DNA from 3 places in the Lentzea sp. NPDC051208 genome. Region 2 is predicted to be linked to each of the others. Evidence: riboswitches for the same ligand, from Rfam matches in the RefSeq annotation. Region 2 holds a riboswitch; each other region holds the start of a gene.

Region 1 (7,888 bases), on a different contig from region 2:
ATGGTCGACGGGGCGGCGTTGCTGACGACGTTCCTGCACGGGATGCGGTCCGCGGGCATGTGGACGGGCGGGCGCGGCGAGAACATGCTCGACGGTGGAGTGCCGTTCTACGACGTGTACGAGGCCGCGGACGGGAAGTACGTGGCGATCGGCGCGCTGGAGGAGAAGTTCTACGCGGACCTCGTGCGCGTGCTGGGCCTGGAGGACGCACCCTCGCGCAACGATCCGGCGAACTGGCCCGAGCTGAGGGAGCGCATCGCGGCGGCGGTGAAGACCCGGCCGCGGGACGAATGGGCTGACCTCGCGCGGGACACGGACGCCTGCCTGGCGCCGGTGCTGACCCCCGCCGAGGCGGCACGGCACCCGTACAACGAGGCGCGCTCCACTTTCGTGGACGTGTCCGGTGCGCCGCACCCCGCGCCGGCGCCTCGCTTCGACCGCACTCCGGCCGCCGTTCCAACGGCTCCGGTTTCCGCCGGGGTGAACACCGGGGAAGTGCTTGCCGACATGGGTGTGGCGGACGAACGCATTATGGAACTGCGGCGGTCTGGAGTAATTGGATGAATGTTCGGGTGTGCATTAATAACGCCACGAGCGCGTGACGGTGCGTGATGGGGGACGTTCGGCATCCGGGTGAGGGCCGGTGCAACAGTCTCTCTTCCAAGCTGTGGGATGCGAGGGGCTCCGTGTTCACCTCGTGCCCAGGACATCGGCGCTGCTGACGCCTGTCTTTAGCCGCCATTCGGGTGACGTTGGCCGTCGTGCAGACGTGCGTCGCCGGTGGATCCTGTGACGAGTTTGGCGTGGTCGTTGTTCATCGCAAGGGTGAATGAGGGACCATGGCGGGTGACACGGGCGGTCCGCCGCTCGACCGGTGAACCACATGGACGGAGAGGTACCTGTGAACCTCAAGAAGGTGCTAGTGCTGGCGGGCGTCGCGCTGGTGCTGTTCCTCCTGATCACCCAGCCCGAGCAGTCCGCCTCGGCGGTGCAGCAGGTACTCGGCTGGCTGCGTCAGGGCGCGGAGTCGATCATCACCTTCGTCAGGAGCCTCTTCGGCACGGCCACCCCGATCAGCTAGTGACAGCGGGTGATCCTCGGCTGTCTGCGTTGAGCCGGACGGGTGGAATGAGGCCAATCACGCACTGGTAACGGGTGTTCTGGGGATTCAGGGTCTGGCGATTGTCAGACCTACCGAATACCTTCCGCTGCAATGGCCGATCCCCGACCGACGAGGAGGCACATATGGTCGAGGACTCCGGGGTCCACGAGCTGTTGCAGCAGTGGGCGGCTGAACGGTCTGATGACGCAGAGATGCAGGAGGTGAACCGGATCAAGAACGCATGGCTCGCGGAGGCTCCCCCCTCGGCGCCAGGCATCCCCGTGCAGCGGGGAGGCAGGAGCGGGTCGCGTGGCTTGGTCAAGGTCGACTCGGCGGATCCGGCCTACGTGGCCGCGATGCGCAAGCGGGCGCCGGAGGCACCCGAGGCACTGCTCGCCGCCGCGGCGAGCTACTGGCAGCTGGTGGGCGACGTCGCCGAGGCCGAGCAGTGGTGGGACGCGGGCATCAGCCCGTTGGACCAGCGCGCGCTCGACTACCGCGCGGCCGGCCTGTCTCCTGCCGACCTCGGTCGGCGCCTGGGACCGATGACGGTTCTCCAGCACCTCCGCCGCGGTTCTGCCGCAGCCTGGTGCGTCGCACGTCTGCAGAGGCAGCGCCGGGACGGCGTGGCATAGGGCTCCACAAGCGGGAGCCGCATGCTCGCGGAACGCGCTCGCCGAGCTTGTTCCGCGTGTCTTGTGGGGGCCGAGCCCCCACGCCCCAGCCGGGGGGCAAGCCCCCCGGACCCCCAACGGGTCGGCCTCCGCCCAGGAGGCCCCACCCAATCTCCAACTTGTAGTGTGGAGGTCGTGCGCGGCCTCCTTACTCCCCAGCGTGTGCTGATCGCGTTCGCCTGTCTGGCGGCGCTGGTCGCCTGTTGCGGGCTCGCGTGGTGGCAGTGGCAGCGCTTCGAGTCCGCCAGCGGCACGTTCCAGAACCTCGGTTACGTGCTCCAGTGGCCGCTCTTCGGCCTCTTCCCCCTCTTCATGGTGTGGCGTTTCCGCCGTTTGGCGCGCCAGAACCGTGACGCGGATCTCGCACCGGAGCCGGTTGCGCCCGCTCCCGCACCGGTGGCTACCGTTGACGCCGTCAAACCCGCGCCTGTCGAGCACTTCGACGACGAAGAAGACGCGGAGCTCGCGGCCTACAACCGCATGCTCGCGGACCTCAACGCGCGGGACGGTCGTTGAGCGAAGGCGGGCAGATGAAGGGTGCGTTGACCCGGTTCAGGGTCATGGCTTACGTGGTCGGAGTCTTCCTGTTGCTCCTGGTCGTGGCCATGGTGCTCAAGTACGCCGCGGACATGGACGGCGCGATGAAGGTCGTCGGCCCGATCCACGGCTTCCTCTACGCCATCTACCTGGTGATTTCGGTCGACCTGGCGCTGAAGCTGCGCTGGTCGATCAAGGGCACCGCGCTGGTGCTGCTCGCCGGCACGATCCCGTTCCTGTCCTTCTGGGCGGAGCGCAAGGTGGTCGAGAAGACTGCTCAGGGCGTCCCGCTGTGACGTTTGGCCTGCTAGCGTCTGGGGCTGACAACTGAACACGGCCGTCGATGTCGCGCGGAAGAGACCCCTCGAGATTTTGATCACCTCGGGCGGGCGCCGAAGGAGCAATCCCTCCCCGGAATCTCTCAGGCACAGGTACCGCGCGACGAAGGCAACTCTGGAAAGCAGGCTCATCAGCAGCCTCGCCCACGGTGCAAGCCGCGCTCCGCGCGGTGAAGCTCTCAGGCTCATGACAGAGGGGGAGGCTCGCTCTAGTGAGGAGTCTCCGATGGACCGTGTCATTCTTCTGATGCCTCAGCCGGCCGCGTCCGGCTCTTCGGCGCACCCTGGAGGACCGTTCTGATGTCCCGCCTCACGCCTCTGAACGCCGAGCACGAGCAGCTCGGCGCGATGTTCACCGACTTCGCGGGCTGGCGGATGCCGCTGCGCTACTCGTCCGAGCTGGCGGAGCACCACGCGGTGCGCACGACCGCGGGCCTGTTCGACCTCACGCACATGGGTGAGATCGTCCTGACCGGACCGCAGGCCGGTGAGGCCCTCGACTACGCGCTGGTCGGCCACATCTCGGCACTCGCCGTCGGCAAGGCGCGCTACACGATGATCACCCAGGCCGACGGCGGCGTGATCGACGACCTGATCGTGTACCGCCTGGGCGACGAGGAGTTCATGGTCGTCGCGAACGCCTCGAACGCTCTGGTCGTCGCCGAGGCCCTGGTCGAGCGCGCCGCCGGGTTCGACACCGTCGTCACGGACGCCTCGACGGACTACGCGCTGATCGCGATCCAGGGCCCGAAGTCGGTCGAGATCCTCTCCGGCCTGACCGAGACCGACCTGTCGGCGGTCAAGTACTACGCCTCGTACCCGTCCACCGTGGCCGGTGTCGACGCGCTGCTCGCCCGCACCGGGTACACCGGCGAGGAGGGCTTCGAGCTCTTCGTCGCGCCCGCCGACGCGCCCGCGGTCTGGGCCGCGTTGCTGTCCGCGGGCGAGGCGCACGAGCTCAAGCCGTGCGGTCTCGGCTGCCGCGACACGTTGCGTCTCGAAGCCGGGATGCCGTTGTACGGCAACGAACTCACGACGTCGCTGACGCCGTACAACGCGAACCTGGGCCGCGTGGTGAAGCTCGACAAGCCCGGCGACTTCGTGGGCCGCGAGGCGCTGACCAAGGTCGCCGAGTCTGGGGTGGACTCGGTCCTCGTCGGACTGAAGACGCCCGAGCGCCGCGCCCCGCGCCACGGCTACGCGGTGCTCGACGGCGACGAGGTCGTGGGCGAGGTGACGTCGGGCGCGCTGTCCCCGACCCTCGGCTACTCCGTCGCCATGGCCTACGTGTCGAAGGACAGTGCCGAGCCCGGCACCTCACTGCTGGTGGACGTCCGCGGCAAGAAGCAGCCGGTCGAGGTCGTCGCACTTCCGTTCTACAAGCGCGCCAAGTAGGGAGATCCTCCAGATGTCCGACCAGTTCAACGCCTCCCTCGCGGAGTACGACCCCGAGGTGGCCGAGGCCGTTGCGGCCGAGCTGGCACGCCAGCAGGGCACGCTCGAGATGATCGCCTCGGAGAACTTCACGCCCGTCTCGGTGCTGCAGGCCCAGGGCTCCGTCCTGACCAACAAGTACGCGGAGGGCTACCCCGGCCGCCGCTACTACGGCGGCTGCGAGCACGTGGACGTCGTCGAGCGCCTCGCCATCGAGCGCATCAAGTCGCTCTTCGGCGCCGGTTTCGCGAACGTCCAGCCGCACTCGGGCGCGCAGGCCAACGCGGCCGCGATGTTCGCTCTGCTCCAGCCCGGCGACACGATCCTGGGCCTGGACCTCGCGCACGGCGGCCACCTGACGCACGGCATGCGCATCAACTTCTCCGGCAAGCTCTACAACGTCGTGCCGTACCACGTCGCGGACTCCGACGGTCGCGTCGACATGGCCGAGGTCGAGCGCCTGGCGCAGGAGCACCGGCCGAAGCTGATCGTCGCCGGCTGGTCCGCCTACCCGCGCCAGCTGGACTTCGCCGAGTTCCGCCGCATCGCGGACTCGGTCGAGGCGTACCTGATGGTCGACATGGCGCACTTCGCCGGCCTCGTCGCCGCCGACCTGCACCCGTCGCCCGTGCCGCACGCGCACGTCACGACGACCACGACGCACAAGACCCTCGGCGGTCCCCGTGGCGGCGTGATCCTGTCGAACGACGCCGACATCGCCAAGAAGATCAACTCGGCGGTGTTCCCCGGCCAGCAGGGCGGCCCGCTGGAGCACGTGATCGCGGCCAAGGCGGTGGCGTTCAAGCACGCCGCCTCGCCGGAGTTCGCGGACCGCCAGCGCCGCACGCTCGAGGGCGCGCGGATCCTGGCCGAGCGCCTGTCGCAGGCGGACGTCGCGGCGGCCGGCGTGAAGGTGCTGACCGGGGGCACGGACGTGCACCTGGTCCTCGTCGACCTGGTGAACTCCGAACTGGACGGCAAGCAGGCCGAGGACGTGCTGCACCAGATCGGCATCACGGTCAACCGCAACGCCGTTCCGAACGACCCGCGCCCGCCGATGGTCACGTCCGGCCTGCGGATCGGTACGCCGGCGCTCGCGACCCGAGGGTTCGGCGAGGTGGACTTCACCGAGGTCGCCGACGTGATCGCGGAGGCCCTGAAGCCGGACGCGGCGATCGACGAGCTGCGTGCGCGCGTCGAGGTGCTGGCGGCGAAGCACCCGCTGTACTCCACGCTCTGACGCTGAACGACGAGGGGCGCCACCGAAAACCGGTGGCGCCCTTTGCGTTGGTGACCCGAGAGCGAAACGACGGGAACCCCGGCCCCTTCCCCAGGGCCGGGGTTTCACCGTGTCAGGGTGATGTGTGTTTCAGATGGACCGTCCTAAAGGGATGCTGTGGGGTTACGCAGCGGGGGCCGTGACACCAGGGGGCAGGCACTCCACGTTGCGCTTGCCGTCGGGCTGGATGACGAACCAGGTGCCACCAACGCCCTGGCCCTTCCACGCGCCCGGCTTCGGGTCCTGCGAGTAGGTGTAAAGGGCCCAGCCGTCGATGGCGACCTGCTTCTTGCCGTCAGCGCGCGTGATCAGCGAGACGAGCTTCGCGTCGACGCCTTCGACCTGCGGGATCGTGTCCGCGATCAGCGGCGGCCACGTCACGGCGCACTGGTTGTTGCAGTTCGACTTGCCTTCGGGCTTCGGGGTGTCCTTGTCGAAGCGGTAAAGGGTGCGGCCGTCGCCGTCCTGGACCACGAGGCCCATCTTGTCGACGGGCTTGCCGACCAGCTTCAACGTGCTGACCGGGGCTGCTGCCGGGGGTTGCGCCGCAGGGGGCTGCGCGGCCGGAACTTCCGGGGCCTGCTGCTGTACAGGGGCTTCGGGGGCCTGCGCGGGCTCCTGGAGTACCGGGGGCTGACCCACGTCGCCGTAGTCACCGAGGACGCCCAGGTCGGTTTCGGTTTGTGCCACCGGCTTGGAGTTCGTGCCACTGCCAGTGGCGCTCCAGACACCCAGACCCAGCACAACTGCCAGTCCCGCGGCGAGCCCGATGGCAATGCGGTTACGTCGGATCACACTCATGTCCTCCTCGTCCATCCGTTCGCTCTATCCAGGCCATACGGCCGGGGTTGCGTCTCGGTTCAGAAACGAACCGAACCTCGTCCCGTCTCGAACGTCTGGCGGAGCCAGGTCACACAGGAGGTGCAGGGTGGTCGTCGCAGGTCAGCTGGCAGGAATGGCCGAACGAGTGCTGGGTGCACCGTTGCCGATCGGATTTCGGGCCTGGGACGGAAGTGTGGCCGGACCGCAGGACGGCACGGTGCTCGTGATCCGCTCCCGCGACGCGTTGCGGCGGCTCGTCTGGAGTCCGAACGAACTGGGGCTCGCCCGCGCGTACGTGAGCGGGGAGCTCGACGTCGAGGGCGATCTCGCCACCGGTCTCTCGCAGATCTGGGGACTCGTGCGGCGGGGTGTCACCCGGCGGCCCCGGCTCTCGGAGGTCGCGAAGCTCGCGTGGCGGTTGAAGGTCCTGGGGCCCAACCCGGACGCGCCGAAGGAGGAAGCCCGGCTGAAAGGGGCGCTGCACACGAAGAGCCGCGACCGTGACGCCATTTCGCACCACTACGATCTGAGCAACGACTTCTACCGGCTCGTGCTCGACCCGAGCATGGCCTACTCGTGCGCGTACTTCACGTCCGACGACGAGCCGCTCGCGCAGGCGCAGCACAACAAGCTGGACCTCGTGTGCCGCAAGCTCGGCCTGGAGCCGGGCATGCGCCTGCTGGACGTCGGCTGCGGGTGGGGTTCGATGATCATCCACGCCGCCAAGCACTACGGCGTGCGCGCGACCGGGGTGACGATCTCCGCCCAGCAGCGCGCGCACATCCTCGGCCGGATCGAGGCCGAAGGACTGACCGGCCGGGTCGAGGTGCGGTTGCAGGACTACCGCGAGGTGCGCGACGAGCCGTTCGACGCGATCTCCACGATCGAGATGGGCGAGCACGTCGGCGAGAGCAACTACCCCGAGTACGCCTCGACGCTGCACCGGCTGCTCAAGCCGGAGGGCCGCCTGCTGCTGCAGCAGATGTCGCGCGGACGCAACGCACCGGGCGGTGGGGCGTTCATCGAGTCGTACGTCGCGCCGGACATGCACATGCGGCCGGTCAGTGCCACGACTGGTTTTCTCGAAGACGCCGGCCTGGAGATCCGTGACGTGCATGCGTTGCGCGAGCACTACGTGTGGACCGTACGGGCGTGGGGACAGACTCTCGAAGAGCGCTGGGACGAGGTCGTCGCCCTGGTCGGCGAGGGCCAGGCGCGCGTGTGGCGGCTGTACCTCGCGGGCGGCGCGCTGACGTTCGAGGAGGGCCGGATGGGGGTGGATCAGATCCTCGCGGTGCGCAGGAGCGAGAGCGGCCGCAGCGGCATGCCACGCGTGCGTCGTGAGCTGGTGGCCCGGTGAGCTTCCTGATCAGCTTCGTCGTGGTGCCGGCACTGCTCAGCGGCCTGTTCCTGTACGCGGACTCCCGCAAGCGCTACGACCTGGTCGACTCGGTGTGGGGCCCTGGCTTCGCCGTGATCGCGGTGATCACGTTGCTGTTCGCGGAAGGCGAACCCACTCGGCAGTGGGTGGTCACCGCTCTCACCGTGGTGTGGGGCGTACGCCTGGGCGTGCACATCCACTCGCGCAACCGCGGCAAGGACGAAGATCCGCGCTATCAGAACATCATGAGGCGAGCCAAGGGAAATCCACGCCTGCGGATGTACGGCGTCTACCTGCTTCAGGCCGTGCTGATGTGGATCG
Region 2 (7,888 bases):
ACGATCACTAAACGTCACCTGAACGTGCTAGTTCGGGTGAGGGTATGACTCTCTACCTAAGGTTGAGAGTCGCAACTCCCCGCGCGTCGCGTTGACCTGCCATCGGACCGGTCTTACCGTCGAACTCGAGTGGACGTCGCTGCTTCGCGGAAGTGGACGCGGCGGCTTGACGGTCATGAGTTTCGTGGCCGTTCCGAGGGGAGGCAGGCGTGGTCGAGGAAGCGCCCTTGCGGGCCGAATCCGGGCTGCAGGGTGAACTGTTCCCGGACTCCTCGCTGCCGGACGAGCTCGTCGGTTACCGAGGACCCGCGGCATGTCAGATCGCGGGCATCACGTACCGGCAGCTCGACTACTGGGCAAGGACCGGTCTGGTCGCGCCGACGATAAGGATGGCGCACGGCTCCGGCAGCCAGCGGTTGTACTCCTTCAAGGACATCCTGGTGCTCAAGGTCGTGAAGCGACTGCTCGACACCGGTGTCTCCCTGCAGAACATCAGGGTCGCGGTCGACCACCTGCGCCGCCGCGGCGTGCAGGACCTGGCCAAGATCACGCTCTTCTCCGACGGCACCACCGTCTACGAGTGCACCTCGCCCGAAGAGGTCGTCGACCTGCTGCAAGGTGGCCAGGGCGTGTTCGGCATCGCGGTCAGCGGGGCGATGCGGGAGATCTCCGGCACGATCCACGAGTTCCCGTCCGAACGTGCGGACGGCGTCGAGATCGCCCCGATGACCGAGGACGAGCTGACCCGCCGGCGGCGTGAGCGCGCCACCGGCTGACCGGCCTGCTGATCGTGGCCGACTGGCACTGGTGGGTGGCCGGTCGGCAGAAGCGCCCGGATCCAGTTCGCCCCTAGCGTTTCCGGCATGACGATCACCCCTTCCTACCAGGTCGTGAAGGTGCTGGAAGCGGCGGCGCGGCGCGCGGTCCGGCTGGAGTTCGGCTTCCTCGGCACCGAGAACCTGCTGATCTCGCTGATCGACACCATCGGACCCGGCCGCAAGCTCGGCGCGAAGTCGCTGCGGGCCCAGGCGATGGCGCGAGGGCCCGAGCACTGGGCGGACGACGACGGCGGCGGCGTTCCCGAGGCTCATCCGGACGTCACGGCGTTGATGAACATCGCCTGCGACCGCCTCGTCCTGGAGACCGTGCTGCCCGTCAGCCGTGCGCTGGAGGAGTGTCTGCTCGCGGCGGTCGCCCGGGCCGGCGGCGGCGTGCTGACCACGACCCACCTCTCACTCGCGTTGCTGGAGCAGGGTTCCGGACGTGCCGCCGACCTGTTCGTGCTGCGCGGCGTGGACGTCGAGGCGACGGCCGCCGCGGTGCGCGCCGATGCCGCGCGGCGCTACGCGGAGATCGAGGAAGCGCCCGCCGTGCGGTTGCTGCGCAAGGCGGGAGCGTTGGAAGGGGACTCCGGCGGCGGGTACGTGCGCTGGCTGATGCGCTGGGTCGCGCGAGGCCAGGGGCTGGGCGGGCCGGTGCTGACCGTCGTGCGCAACGAGGCCGGGCGGCTGGCCGTGGCCGCGAGGCGGGAAGTGTCCTCTCGCGATCTGGTGGAGGCGGTGGTGTCCGTCGACCGCCAGCTGGAGGTGGCGGGCAAAAAGCTGAAGCCGGAGTTCGAGTCGGGCGGGGCGGCGGCGTTGCGCGAGGCGGGGATCGACCTGGCCGCTTTGCCCGTCAGCGGCGGCGAAGTGGAGCGGGCGATGGAACGGGCGAAGCTCGTCGCGGCCCGTCGCGGCGACGCCGTCGTGGGCACCGCGCATCTGCTCGTGGCGTTGCGCGACGACCCCGCGGACCCGGTCGCCGGGGCGCTCGCCGGTCTTCGGACTGAGATGTAGGTCGCGTCCCTAGGGACTACCTGAGCTGCCTGCGGGTATTCTTCTCGGGTAGTCGCTGAACTCTGGCGGGAGAGACCGGGCCCCGAGCCCGGCGCCGAAGGAGCAAGTCCCTCCCCGGGAACCTCTCAGGCATCCAGGACCGCCGAGCGAGACGCCTCTGGAAAGTGGATCACCAGGTGTTTTCTGGCGATCCCGCCGACGGTGAAAGCCCATCCTGACCGGTGGGTGAACCTCTCAGGCGCCCCTCGGGGTACGGACAGAGCGGGGAGGGCACCAGGACACGTGTGCCCGCAGCCCCGGAGGCGTTTGATGACGCAGGACTCTGTTAAGACCGACCCCCAGCAGGGGGCCCACCCCCTCCGGATTCCGCTCGCCGCTCTCGAGCACGGCACCCCGTTCGCCGACCGGCACGTGGGTCCGCGCCCCGCCGAACTCGCGCGCATCCTCGACGTCATCGGCGTCGGTTCGCTCGAGGAGCTGGCGCAGCACGCGGTGCCTTCGTCCATTCACGAGCGCGACCTCGTGCTGGACCTGCCCGCCCCGGCCACCGAGACCGAGGCGCTGGCCGAGCTCCGTGAGCTCGCCTCGCAGAACCGCCCGATGACGCAGATGATCGGCCTCGGCTACTACGACACCGTGACGCCGGGCGTGATCCTGCGCAACGTGCTCGAGTCGCCTGCCTGGTACACCGCGTACACGCCGTACCAGCCGGAGATCTCGCAGGGCCGCCTCGAAGCGCTGCTGAACTTCCAGACCATGGTCGGCGACCTGACGGGCCTGCCGGTCGCGAACGCGTCCATGCTGGACGAGTCGACCGCCGCCGCCGAGGCGATGACGCTGGTGCGCCGCGCCGGCAAGTCCAAGTCGAACAAGTTCGTCATCGACGCCGACACGCTGCCGCAGACGCTGGCCGTCATCGAGACGCGCGCCGAGCCGCTGGGTATCGAGATCGTCGTCGCGGACCTGTCGCAGGGCATCGAGGGCCTCGGCCTGGGCGGCGACTTCTTCGGCGTGCTGCTGTCGTACCCCGGTGCGTCCGGTGTGGTGCGCGACCAGGCCGCGTTGATCGAGGAGATCCACGCCGCCGGCGCCCAGGCCGTCGTCGTCGCCGACCTGCTGGCGCTGACGCTGCTGCGCGCGCCCGGTGAGATCGGCGCGGACGTCGTCATCGGCACCACGCAGCGCTTCGGCGTGCCGATCGGCTTCGGCGGCCCGCACGCCGGTTACATGGCCGTCCGGTCCGGTCTGGAGCGTCAGCTGCCCGGCCGTCTCGTCGGTGTCTCCGTCGACGCCGACGGCTCGCTGGCCTACCGCCTGGCCCTGCAGACGCGCGAGCAGCACATCCGCCGCGAGAAGGCCACGTCGAACATCTGCACCGCGCAGGTGCTCCTGGCCGTGATCGCGTCCATGTACGCCGTCTACCACGGTCCCGAGGGCCTGCGTTCGATCGCGACCCGCGTGCACCGCCTGGCCACCGTGCTCGCCACGGGCCTGTGCGAGGCCGGGATCGACGTCGTGCACGGCGAGTTCTTCGACACCGTCCAGGTGCGCGTCGAGGGCCGGGCCGCCGCTGTCGTCGAGAAGGCGCGCGAGGCCGGCATCAACCTCCGCAAGGTCGACGACGACGTCGTGGCAATCGCTTGCGACGAGAAGACGACCCGCGCGCACATCGTCGCGGTGTGGGAGGCCTTCGGTGTCACCGGGTCCGATGTGGACGCCATCGACGCCGACACCGCCGACGGCATCCCGGCCGACCTGCGCCGCACCTCGGACTACCTGACCCACCCGGTCTTCCACGCGCACCGCTCCGAGACCGCGCTGCTGCGCTACCTGCGCGCGTTGTCCGACAAGGACGTCGCCCTGGACCGCAGCATGATCCCGCTCGGCTCCTGCACGATGAAGCTGAACGCCACCGCGGAGATGGAGTCCATCACGTGGCCGGAGTTCTCGACGCTGCACCCGTTCGCGCCGGTCGAGGACGCCCAGGGCCTGCTGAAGATCGTGTCGGACCTGGAGGCCTGGCTCGCCGAGGTCACCGGCTACGACGCGGTGTCGCTGCAGCCCAACGCCGGTTCACAGGGTGAGTTCGCGGGCCTGCTGGCAATCCGCGCCTACCACCGCGCGAACGGCAACGCCGCCCGCGACGTCTGCCTGATCCCGTCGTCCGCCCACGGCACCAACGCCGCGTCCGCCGTCATGGCCGGCATGCGCGTCGTCGTCGTGAAGTGCGACGACAAGGGCAACATCGACATGGGCCACCTGCGCACCACGGTCACCGAGCACGCCGACGACCTCGCCGCGATCATGATCACCTACCCGTCGACCCACGGCGTGTACGAGGACACCGTCCGCGAGGTCTGCGGCCTGGTCCACGACGCGGGCGGCCAGGTGTACGTCGACGGCGCGAACCTCAACGCGCTGATCGGCCTGGCCCGCTACGGCAAGTTCGGCTCGGACGTCTCGCACCTGAACCTGCACAAGACGTTCTGCATCCCGCACGGCGGCGGCGGCCCCGGCGTCGGCCCGATCGGTGTGAAGTCCCACCTCGCCCCGTTCCTGCCGAACCACCCGCTGCAGCCGACGGCGGGACCGGCCACCGGTGTCGGCCCGATCTCGGGCGCCCCGTGGGGTTCCGCGTCGATCCTGCCGATCTCGTGGGCGTACGTGCGCATGATGGGCGGCGACGGCCTGCGCCGCGCCACCCTGACCGCCGTGGCGGCCGCGAACTACGTGGCGCGTCGTCTCGACGAGCACTACCCGGTCCTCTACACCGGTGAGGGCGGCTTCGTGGCCCACGAGTGCATCCTCGACCTGCGCCCGATCACCAAGGCCACCGGCGTGACGGTGGACGACGTCGCCAAGCGCCTCGCCGACTACGGCCTGCACGCCCCGACGATGTCGTTCCCGGTCGCCGGCACCCTGATGGTCGAGCCGACCGAGTCCGAGGACCTGGCCGAGATCGACAGGTTCATCGACGCCATGATCGCCATCAAGCGCGAGATCGACCGCGTCGGCGCCGGCGAGTGGCCCGTCGAGGACAACCCGCTGCGCAACGCCCCGCACACCGCGGCCTGCGTGACCGCCGGCGAGTGGAACCACCCGTACACCCGCGAAGAGGCCGTCTTCCCGGCGGGCCACAGCGCGACCCCGAAGATCTGGCCGCCCGTCCGCCGCATCGACGGCGCCAAGGGTGACCGCAACCTGGTCTGCTCCTGCCCGCCGCTCGAGGCCTACAGCAACTAGACCTGCAGTGGAACTGGGGCGCACTCGGGGGTGCGCCCCAGTTTCATGCTCCGACGGGGCAGGCGTCGTCGCCGCAGTTCTCGTCGGCGCCGATGCCCGGCTGGTTCAGGTCGTGCTCGAACGCGAAGTGGAAGCAGTCGGGGTGCATCCGCTCGAACAGCTCGAAGTCTTCCTTCTCCAGCTCCACCGTCTCGCCGCACCGCTGACACGTCTGTTCATCTGACACGGTCAGATCGTCTCACCCGCGCCGCGCGAACAGGATCGCCCCGTCCTCGCCGAGCAGCCACTGCGCCTCGACGGTGAACCCGGCCGCCCGCAGCCACTCCGCGACCCGCTCGGGCCGTCGCAGGTGGACGTGCACGCGCATCGGATGCCCGCCGTAGCCCTGGGTCTTGAGCCGTGTCTCGTCACCGACGTGGAAACCCAGCTGCAGCAACCCGTCAGGCCTCAGCGCTTCCCGGAAGTGCCCGAACACCGAGGGCACTTCGTCATCGGGTACGTGGATCAGCGACCACCAGGCGATGATCCCGCCGACCGCCTCGGGGAGCGGTTCGGTCATCGACCCGACCTCGAACCGCAGCCCGGGGTGGTTCCGCCGGGCCAGCGCGATCATCGCGGGGGAGAGGTCGATGCCGAACGCGTCCACGCCCAGTCCGTGCAGGAGCGCGGTGATGGTGCCCGGCCCGCAGCCGACGTCCGCGACGGGACCGCGCACCTCCTCGGCGAACAACCGCAGCGCCGCCCGCAGGTGCGGGAGGCCGTCCAGGAGGTCGCGCGTCTGGTCGGCGTAGCTGACCGCGACCGTGTCGTAGGAGTCACGCGTGTCCGCCAGCCAGTCGCTCACACCGGGGAACCTACTCCTCGAACGGCTCCGGCCGGTGCCGTCCGGACAACGCCAGCGCGGCGATCCACGTGTCCGGATCGCCGTCCCAGTCCAGTGCCTTGATCTGGTCGGCCGACCGCCGCCCGCCGATGGCCCGCATCAGCTCGAACGACGTGGTCCGCAACGTCCCGGCGGGCTCGCCGTGCCCGAGCACGCGGTCGCCGTGCTCCAGCGTGATCCGCAACGCCGGCACGTCGTTCTCCCGCATCCGCTGGTCGAGCTGCTGCAACGGCCGCACCAGCGCCGCCCGCACCTCGACGCCGTCCCGCCCGCCCGGCACCCCCAGCGCGGAGCGGAGGTCGTGCTCGTGCGCGATCACCTCCGACACGAGGACCGGCCCCATCGGCGTGTCGAACAACGGCTGGGCCAGCTCCAGGTTCGCGTCCCACTCGGCGAAGGCGTCGGCCAGCGAGTTGCCGCGGCGGTCGCGCACCTGCCGTTCGCCCCACTCGCCCGACTCGACACCGTCGAACCGGCGGTCCGCGAAGTCGCGCAGACCGCCGGCGAGGTGCGCCACCACGTCCTTGACCGACCAGCCGGGCGTCGCCGCCACGGGCGTCTGGGGATCGGCGCCGGACACCAGCGCGGTGATCCGTGCCTTGGCCGCGTCGTAGAGAGGGGCGTTGGTCATCGTCAGACCTCGTACTCCAGGGTGTAGGTGCCGCTGCCATCCTCCGCCCAGTCCACCGTCACCGCACCTCGCGCGTTCAGGTACTTCCCGGTGCCGTCGACGACCTCGATCGCGGCCTCCACAGAGGACCGGTACGCGCCGACGTGGCGCAGCACCAGCGTGCCCCCGTCCGCGGTGATCTCCTCGATCGCGGTCGTCCACGCCACCTCGTCGCCGTAGTACATGAGGTACCGGCAGCTCCCGACGCCGCTGACGTCGCCCGCGTAGGTGAACTGGACGTGCGCCTCGGTGAGCTTGCGTCCCTGGACCTCCTGGTAGGACCGGCCGTCCCAGGTCTTCTCGTCCCAGCTCTTCACTTCGATGGTTCCGGTTGCCTTCATGCGGATCACTCTGCTGGCAATTCCTGACAGATCGTGTCAGGTTCATCTTGTGAAATCCGGCAGGCTCCTCCAGGTCCTCCTGCTCCTGCAGTCCAGGGGCCGGATGACGGCCGACGAACTGGCGTCCGAACTGGAGGTCTCGCCACGCACGATCTACCGCGACGTCGAGGCCCTCTCCGCCTCCGGCATCCCCATCTACGCCGACCGCGGCCCGGCGGGCGGCTACCAGCTGGTCGACGGCTACCGCACCCGGCTGACCGGCCTGACGACCGACGAGGCGCAGTCGTTGTTCCTCGCGGGCCTTCCCGGACCCGCCGAGGCGCTGGGGCTGGGGGAGTTCGCAGCCGCGGCCCAGCTCAAGCTCCTCGCCGCCCTGCCGACGGAGCTGCGGTCCCGTGCCGAGCAGATCCGCCAGCGCTTCCACCTCGACACCCCGACGTGGTTCCGCGGCGACGAACCCACCGAGCACCTCGCCACGATCGCCGACGCCGTCTGGGAGCAGCGCAGGGTCCGCATGACCTACCTGCGCTGGGGCAACCAGACCGTCGAGCGCGAGGTCGACCCGTACGGGCTCGTGCTGAAGGCCGGCACCTGGTACTTCGTCGGCAGCGGCCGCACCTACCGCGTCTCGCGCGTGCTCGCGCTCCAGGTGACGGCGGAGTCGTTCGAACGGCCGGGCGACTTCGACCTCGCCCGGTTCTGGGCCGAGTGGTCGGAGCAGTTCGAGGCCCGCATGTACGGCGAGCGCGTCACGGTCCGCATGACGCGCTCCGGCCTGGACAAGACCCAGTACCTGCTCAGCGGCTATCAGGCCCGCGTCATCCGGGACGCCGCACCCGAACCGGGGCAGCAGTTCGGCTTTCCCACCGAGTCGCACCGGCACGCTGTCGCTGACCTGCTCAAATTCGGTGCGGAC
Region 3 (7,888 bases), on a different contig from region 2:
GGCCTCAATCATCCAGTTGGCTTTCAGACGACGGTGTCCAGCGGCGTGTGCACGAGGCCGGTCGCCTCGGCCACCGGGCCGTTGGTCAGCAGACCGGCGTGGACGTTCAGGCCCAGGGCGAGCGAACGGTCGTCCTTGAGCGCCTTCTCCCAGCCCTTGTCGGCCAGCGCGACGGCGTACGGCAGCGTCACGTTGGTCAGCGCGTAGGTCGAGGTGCGCGGGACGGCGCCCGGCATGTTCGCGACGCAGTAGAAGACCGAGTTGTGGACCTCGTAGGTCGGCTCGGCGTGCGTGGTGGCGCGGGAGTCCTCGAAGCAACCGCCCTGGTCGATGGCGATGTCGACGAGCACCGAACCCGGCTTCATCTCGGCGACCAGCGCGTTCGAGACGAGCTTCGGAGCCGCGGCACCGGGGACGAGCACGGCACCGATGACCAGGTCGGCCTCGCGGACGGCCTGCTCGATCGCGAACGAGTTCGAGGCGAGCGTGCGCAGACGGCCCTGGAACTGGGCGTCGACCTGGCGCAGGCGGTCGACGTTGGTGTCCAGGATCTGCACGTCGGCGCCCATGCCGACGGCGATGGTCGCGGCGTTGACGCCCGCCACACCGCCGCCGATGACGACCACGCGGGCCGGGGCGACACCGGGGACGCCGCCGGGCAGCACGCCGCGGCCGCCGGAGGGCTTCATCAGCGCGAACGCGCCGACCTGCGGGGCCAGCCGGCCCGCGACCTCGGACATCGGGGCGAGCAGCGGCAGCGCGCGGTTCGGCAGCTGCACGGTCTCGTAGGCGATGGCCGTGGTGCCGGACGCGAGCAGCGCCTCGGTCAGCGGCTTGTCGGCGGCGAGGTGCAGGTACGTGAAGAGGGTCTGGCCGGCGCGGAGACGGGGGTACTCCTCGGCGATCGGCTCCTTGACCTTGAGGACCAGGTCGCCCTCGGCCCAGACGTCGTCGGCGGTCGCGAGGACCTTGGCACCCGCGGCGAGGTACTCCTCGTCGGTGATCGCGGACCCGAGACCGGCGCCCTGCTCGACGTAGACGTCGTGCCCGCGGCTGGTCAGCTCGTGCGCACCGGCAGGGGTGAGAGCGACGCGGTACTCGTGGTTCTTGATCTCGCGAGGAACTGCGATCCGCACGATGACTCCTCCGTTCGGTGGCCGACATCTCACAATGTGAGGCAGGCACAAGGTCATGTCACTGTGCTGGTCGCACTATCTGGTACCCCGATGGTTGTTCATCTGGGACAAAGCGACCTGAGCCCGGTTCGCGTTCCGCTCGACCGGCCCGCGTTGACACTCGGCGGGGGGCGCACATAGCGTTCGCCCCGGACAACTGAACACCGGCCGCGGCGCGCCAGCGCCAGAACCCGCGTGGGAGAGACCTCGACGAACTGGTCGAGGCGCCGAAGGGGCAAGCTCCCGCACACTCTCAGGCAGCAAGACCACCCGGGGTAGGCAACTCTGCACGGCGGAGGGGGCGCAAGTTTCCTGACCCGTCACAGCCAGAGGAGTCGCGCCGTGGAGTTCCCCGAGAACCTGCTCTACACCGTCGAGCACGAGTGGGTCGACTGGACGCCGGGCACCCAGGACCCGCTGACCTGCGGAATCACCGAGTACGCGGCCGACGCGCTCGGCGACATCGTCTTCATCCAGCTGCCCGAGGTCGGTGCCAAGGTCGTCACCAACGAGGTCTGCGGCGAGCTGGAGTCCACCAAGTCCGTGAGCGACCTGTTCTCGCCCGTCACCGGTGAGGTGATCGAGGTCAACAGCGCCGTCGTGGACGACCCGGCCCTCGTGAACAGCGACCCGTACGGCGCCGGCTGGCTGTTCAAGGTTCGCGTCGACTCGGCCGAGAACCTGCTCACGGCGGCGAAGTACGCCGAACTCACCAAATCTGACTGACCGCCCCACCACCACGAAGGACTGATCAGTGGCGATCAGCGTTTTCGACCTTTTCTCCGTCGGCATCGGACCGTCCAGCTCCCACACGGTCGGACCGATGCGCGCGGCCGCGATGTTCGTCGAGAAGCTCGGCGCGCGTGCGTCCGAAGTGGACCGCGTGCACGTAGAGCTGTTCGGCTCGCTCGGCGCGACCGGCCACGGCCACGGCAGCCCCAAGGCCGTGTTCCTCGGCCTCGAAGGCAACCTCCCCGAAGAAGTCGATCCCACCGCCGCGGCCGCCCGCGTCGAGGAGATCATCTCCACCGGACGGCTGAAGCTCGGCGGCACGCACGAGATCGCCTTCGCGCACGACCGCGACCTCGTCATGCACCGCCGCAAGTCACTCCCGTTGCACCCCAACGGGATGAGCTTCGAGGCGTTCGCGGACGGCAAGTCGGTGGAGCACGCCGTCTACTACTCGATCGGCGGCGGTTTCGTCGTCGACGAGAACGCATCCGGCACCGACCGGATCAAGCCGGACTCCACGCCGTTGCCGCACCCGTTCCTGACCGGCGACCAGCTCCTCGCGCGCTGCCGCGAGACCGGCCTGTCGATCAGCGAGATCATGATGGCCAACGAGCAGTCGTGGCGCACGGAAGCCGAGATCCGCCAAGGGCTTCTGCACATCTGGCACGTCATGCAGGAGTGCGTCGAACGCGGCTGCAACGAGCACGGCATCCTGCCCGGCGGCCTGAAGGTCCGCCGCCGCGCCGCCGAGATGCGCAAACGCCTGGAGGGCGAACACTTCGTCACCGACCCGCTGCGGGTCATGGACTGGGTGACGCTCTTCGCCCTCGCGGTCAACGAGGAGAACGCGGCAGGCGGCCGTGTCGTCACCGCACCGACCAACGGCGCGGCCGGCATCGTCCCGGCGGTCCTGCACTACTACACGAGGTTCGTGCCGGGAGCGTCCGACGACGGCGTGGTCAGGTTCCTGCTCACCGCCGGCGCGATCGGCGTGCTGTTCAAGGAGAACGCGTCGATCTCCGGCGCCGAGGTCGGCTGCCAGGGAGAGGTCGGCTCGGCCTGCTCGATGGCCGCCGGCGGCCTAGCCGAGGTGCTCGGCGGCACCCCCGAACAGGTCGAGAACGCCGCCGAGATCGCCATGGAGCACAACCTCGGCCTGACGTGCGACCCGATCGGCGGGCTCGTGCAGATCCCGTGCATCGAACGCAACGCAGTCGCGTCCATCAAGGCCATCACGGCCGTGCGCATGGCTTTGCGGGGCGACGGCTCGCACTTCGTGTCGCTCGACAAGGTGATCAAGACCATGCGGGACACCGGCAAGGACATGTCGGTGAAGTACAAGGAGACAGCTCGCGGCGGACTCGCCGTGAACGTCATCGAGTGCTGATCTCCGTGAGCCTCGAGCCCTTCACGTCTCAGCGGGCGTCGTACGCGGCCTGCGCGGCCAGCACCTCGGGCATGCGGCCTTCGAGCAGCTCGATCAACGACAGCAACCGCTCGGCCGTGTCGCGGCCCAGCGGCGTGAGGCTGTAGTCGACGCGGGGCGGGTTCGTGTTCTGGGCTTCCCGGAGCACGAGCCCGTCGCGCTCCAGCGCCTGCAACGTCTGGGACAGCATCTTCTCGCTGACCCCGTCGACGCGGCGGCGCAGCTCGTTGAAGCGCAGCTGCCCGTCGGCGAGCGCGGTCAGCGTCAGGCTGCCCCACCTGCCGGTGATGTGCTCCAGCGTGGGACGCGACGGGCACGCTTTCGCGAACACGTTGTAGTCCATAGCGGCATCATACCTGGTCAGCGCGCTAACGGAAAGTAAGTGTGAGAGCTCTCCGCGTCAGGAGAGCTCTCACGCCTCAGAACGGCCAGGTGGCGTTCTGACCTGCTTCGAGCAAGGGGATCACCTTGAAAGTCGCGTCCGTCAGGCCGCCGAACTCGTGGCGGTTCGCCTTGCCGGTGGCGTACGCGGCGTTCTGGTAACCACCGAGGTTGAACCCGTAGATCGGCACGTGCGCCGGCACGACGTCCGAGACGCCCTGCCCGTGGTACCCGGACATCGTCTGCATGTCCGAGATGATGAACACGCGGTCGTGGCCCCGGTAGGAGCGCTTCAGCGATCCGGCGATGTCGGTGCCGTGCCCGACCTCGCCGATCCGCTTGAGGAACCGGTCGACCTCGCGGATGACCGAAGCGCCCCGCTTGACGTCGTGCCGGAACGTGCCGTTCGCGAACCCGACCACGTCGACCTGCTCGCCTTTCGCGCCCAGGGCGACGCCGAAGACCGCCGCGGCCTTCGCCGGGGTGACCTTCGAACGCGCCGAGATCGCACCGGTCGTCATCGACGCCGAGGTGTCGACGAGGATCAGCGAGCGGCCGGGCAGGGCGGGCAGGTTCGACAGCGACGCCTGCAGCGCCTGGTCCAGGGCGTGGCCCCAGCGCAGGCTCGGCGCCGCCTCGTAGGCGGACAGGAAGCGGAACGGGAACTGCCGCGAGCGCGCGACCTGGCCGGGGTCGGCCAGTCGAGCGGCGACAGCGGCCGCGGCCTCGTCGGTCATGCCGGCCTCGTCGAAGTTCCTTAGGTTCCTCAAGAGGGCCATGTAACCCATGGACGGCGCGAGCGCCTCCCACACTTCACGAGTCAGCGGTCCCTGCAGCCAGCCGGCCACGGACTCCCACGTCATCCCCGCCCTGCGCAGCACGTCGACCGCGTCGGGACGCTCGAACAGCGCGCGGCGCTGCTCGACCGGCCATGCCATCAGCTCCCGCCGTGCCGCGATCACGCGCAGTTCGGCGGGCACGTCGGCGTCGGCGGAACGGCGGCGGTCCAGCACGTGCTGGAAGAGCGCGCCCTGCCACGGCGCGGCAGGCGAGGGGTGCGCGAGGTTCAGCACGTCGGCCATGCGGAAGCCGCGGGCGTCGCTGTCCCACTTGAGGACCGCGCGCTCGTTGTAGAGGCGCCCGACGGCGTCGGCGATGCCGCGCTTGATCGGCTTCGGCACGCGCCGGCCGTTCTGGCTCGTCCAGTAGGCGAGGAGTTCGCCCGGCTCGTCGGCGCGCTGCAGCACGGAGGCCACGACGGCGCGATTGGTGACGCCGGCGTCGGACTCGGCCACGAGGCGCGCGAGCACGAACTCGGCCGCGCCGACGAGCGACGCCGTGCGCATGTTCGCCTCGCTGCGCAGCCACTGGAGCAGACGCGCGGTCCACTCGGGATCCGCCAGGGCGGCCTTGTGCACGAGCTGGGCGAAGCGGTTGTCGCGCTGCGAGCCGGACTCGTAGAAGGTGTCCTCGCCGCCCATGTTCGACACGGCGAGCAGGAACAGCTCGGACTTCGTGTCGCGGGCGTAGCCGTCGCCACCCTCGTGGGTGACGCCAGTCGGTACCGGCGCCGTCGTGACGGGGCTGGTGGCCGCCGGACGCGCGCGGAAGATGTTGAACTTCGCCATTGGCACTTCCCCCTCGGAGAAAACAAAGGGGAGCCCACAAACCCCACACGTGTCCGAGATCAAGGTCGCGGAAGGTACGTAGCTGCTCTGCCGTTTGAGCTACAGCCGGTTTCCCGTCTGGCGGGACTCGAACCCGCAACCCGCCCATTAACAGTGGAAGTAACCCTCTGCTTCGCACCGGACACGTGTGGAGTTGTGCGCTCCCGAGATCAAACTCGCCAACGGTGTGTTTGCGTTTTGAGACGAAGTAACCGTTGGCTTCGCACCGGGTGCGATTTCTATGCAACCACACCTGACCAGCGATTTAATTCTGACCGGTGTGGAGTTTTGGACGCCCGAGATCAAATCGCGGAGGGTGACGTGCTCACCGGGGTGAGCGGAGACCGGCCGGAACCGGCCTCAGGAGTCGAACCTGAGTAACCACCGAAGTAACCCTTCGCTGCGCACCGGGCGCACACTCATACAACCACACCGCGCAAAGGGTTTTCCTAAGGCGCCGCCTTCACGAGCCGGCGCAGCATGTAGAACAGGCCGACCGTCAACAGGAAACCGACGGCGCTGATCATCACGATCTGCTCGACGGTGTCCGCGTGCGATCCGGCGAACACGTAGGCGGCGCAAATCGGGATGGTGCCGACGAGGGTGAACGACATGAAGGTGCGGAATGACACCCGCGACACCCCGGCGGACACCGACACCGTCTCCGCCATCATCGGAATGCCGCGCGCCACCCCGAAGAACCAGGGCCCGAACTGACGGCCCCAGCGCCGCATCTCGGTCAGTTCCTCGATGGTGACCACCCGGCGCACCAGCCACGGCCCCGCGAACCGCCCCAGGGCGTACCCTGCGGCAGAGGAACCCAGGGATCCGATGACCGCGAGTGCCAGCCCCAGGGGCAGGCCGAGTGCCGTTCCGGCCAGCACGATGAGCGGCGTGGACGGCACGGGCAGCAGCACGTCCACGACGAGCAGGGCGAAGATCGCCACCGCCGCCCACACCGGGTCGATGCCGCGCACCCACGTCACGACCCCGTCGAAGTCGATGAGATCCAGCGCCTCGAACACGATCCAGCTCAGCAGCACGAAGCCGAGCACGACGGCCGGTATCCACTTCCACCGAACGCCCGTCTCATAACTCATCGGGTGATGGTCGCCCACGCCGATGCGCCGGACAATCCGCCAGTGGCGCAGGTTCCGCGAAGGGACACACATGAGTGACGATCTCGTGCCTTTTCTCGGGCACTGGGTGCTCGACCCGGCACGCTCCGCGTACACCGGTGGCACCCCGCCACGCAGTGGTCACTACGACCTGCGGCTCGAGGGCGACCGGCTGGTGGTCAGCATCGAGGGCGTGCTGGGGTCCGGTGATCCCATCCGCACCGGGTACGCGTTGGACCTGCGGCAGGACACGCCGATGAGCGTCGGCCACGTCGACCGCGTGCGGACGGTCGTCGAGCCGCGCCGCTTCTGCACGATCGCCTACGCGGGCGCGCAAGCGGTTGCGCGTGCCTGGAGGGTGCTCGGTCACTTCAACGAGATGACGGTCGTCCAGTCCGCGCCCGACGTGTTCGGCGTGTGGCGTGACGACGTGTCCGTGTACCGCAGGCAGTTCTAGTTGCGTGGCCTGAGCACCGTGACGACGACGCGCAGGCCCAGCAGCACGGCGATGATCAGCAGGTTGTAGCCGAGCACCTGGTGCAGTCCCACGTCCGCGGCGATCTGCGGCCCGCCGGACGAGCCGAGCAGCAGCACCGCCATCACGCCGGCGGTGGCGCCCAGCGCGGTCAGCATCACCTGGTGCAGCAGGCCCGTGATGAACGACCTGTCGCGCTCGTCCGCGAACAGCCTCATCGACATGCTCAGGCGGCCCTGCTCCATCGCGCCGGTGATCCGGTCGATCCGCCGCGGCAACCGGCGCAGCATGGGCAGCACGGCCTGCAGTTCCTCGGCCATGGTCCGCTGCACGGACTCCGGTGTGAGCCGTTCGGAGATCTGCTCGGCGGCGAACGACCGCGACTCCACGACGATGTTGAAGCCCGGTGCGAGCACCGCCAGCGTGCCCTCCAGCGTCGCCAGGGCCCGGAACACCGCCGCGATCTCCGGCGGGATGCTCAGGCCGAATCGCGAGACGATCAGGAACAGGTCGCCGAACATCTCCACGTCCGGACGCATGCCCGCACCGAGGTGGCGGGCCATGAACTGACCCAGAGCACGCTCCAGCCGTTGCTCGTCGATGTCCTCCGGGCGTGAGGTCAGCTCCAGCAACGCGTCCGTGAGCCCCGCCGGATCGCTGCGGTCGATCGCCAGCAGCAGCCGTTGCAACGCCGAGCGCAGCGCGGAGTCGATCCGCCCGACCGAGCCGAAGTCGAGCAGGCCGAGGCGTCCGTCGGCGAGCAGCAGCACGTTGCCGGGGTGCGGGTCGGCGTGGAAGACGCCGTCGAGCATCACCTGGCGCAGCACGAACCGCAGCAGGGTGCGCGCGAGCCCCAGGTCCTCCGCGGCGCCGCGCAACGGCACCCCGTCGAGCCGGTCCATGACCAGGACGCG

The links. Region 2 has a riboswitch for glycine ahead of gcvP (aminomethyl-transferring glycine dehydrogenase). Riboswitches for the same ligand answer to the same signal wherever they lie in the genome.
Region 1: it holds a riboswitch for glycine, as region 2 does, so the genes downstream of both, gcvT (glycine cleavage system aminomethyltransferase GcvT) here and gcvP (aminomethyl-transferring glycine dehydrogenase) in region 2, are expected to answer to the same signal.
Region 3: it holds a riboswitch for glycine, as region 2 does, so the genes downstream of both, gcvH (glycine cleavage system protein GcvH) here and gcvP (aminomethyl-transferring glycine dehydrogenase) in region 2, are expected to answer to the same signal.

The regions. Positions count from the first base shown of each region.
Region 1 is NZ_JBFBAW010000011.1:113,087-120,974, forward strand. Features, by position in the region: gene AB0M48_RS26285 (CaiB/BaiF CoA-transferase family protein) at 1-564, shown strand, start outside; gene AB0M48_RS26290 (hypothetical protein) at 884-1,081, shown strand; gene AB0M48_RS26295 (transcriptional regulator) at 1,246-1,737, shown strand; gene AB0M48_RS26300 (hypothetical protein) at 1,939-2,292, shown strand; gene AB0M48_RS26305 (DUF3817 domain-containing protein) at 2,307-2,609, shown strand; glycine riboswitch at 2,655-2,760, shown strand; glycine riboswitch at 2,761-2,855, shown strand; gene gcvT (glycine cleavage system aminomethyltransferase GcvT) at 2,952-4,046, shown strand; gene glyA (serine hydroxymethyltransferase) at 4,060-5,325, shown strand; gene AB0M48_RS26320 (hypothetical protein) at 5,488-6,159, opposite strand; gene AB0M48_RS26325 (cyclopropane-fatty-acyl-phospholipid synthase family protein) at 6,320-7,546, shown strand; gene AB0M48_RS26330 (DUF1295 domain-containing protein) at 7,543-7,888, shown strand, end outside.
Region 2 is NZ_JBFBAW010000002.1:529,400-537,287, reverse strand. Features, by position in the region: gene AB0M48_RS06945 (MerR family transcriptional regulator) at 210-776, shown strand; gene AB0M48_RS06940 (Clp protease N-terminal domain-containing protein) at 864-1,835, shown strand; glycine riboswitch at 1,892-1,987, shown strand; glycine riboswitch at 1,991-2,097, shown strand; gene gcvP (aminomethyl-transferring glycine dehydrogenase) at 2,145-5,078, shown strand; gene AB0M48_RS06930 (hypothetical protein) at 5,122-5,304, opposite strand; gene AB0M48_RS06925 (class I SAM-dependent methyltransferase) at 5,317-5,922, opposite strand; gene AB0M48_RS06920 (maleylpyruvate isomerase family mycothiol-dependent enzyme) at 5,933-6,592, opposite strand; gene AB0M48_RS06915 (DUF3224 domain-containing protein) at 6,595-6,972, opposite strand; gene AB0M48_RS06910 (YafY family protein) at 7,022-7,888, shown strand, end outside.
Region 3 is NZ_JBFBAW010000007.1:44,170-52,057, reverse strand. Features, by position in the region: gene ald (alanine dehydrogenase) at 24-1,136, opposite strand; glycine riboswitch at 1,362-1,454, shown strand; gene gcvH (glycine cleavage system protein GcvH) at 1,518-1,901, shown strand; gene AB0M48_RS18070 (L-serine ammonia-lyase) at 1,930-3,294, shown strand; gene AB0M48_RS18065 (helix-turn-helix domain-containing protein) at 3,323-3,676, opposite strand; gene AB0M48_RS18060 (TROVE domain-containing protein) at 3,753-5,342, opposite strand; gene AB0M48_RS18055 (VTT domain-containing protein) at 5,831-6,481, opposite strand; gene AB0M48_RS18050 (hypothetical protein) at 6,552-6,956, shown strand; gene AB0M48_RS18045 (AarF/UbiB family protein) at 6,953-7,888, opposite strand, start outside.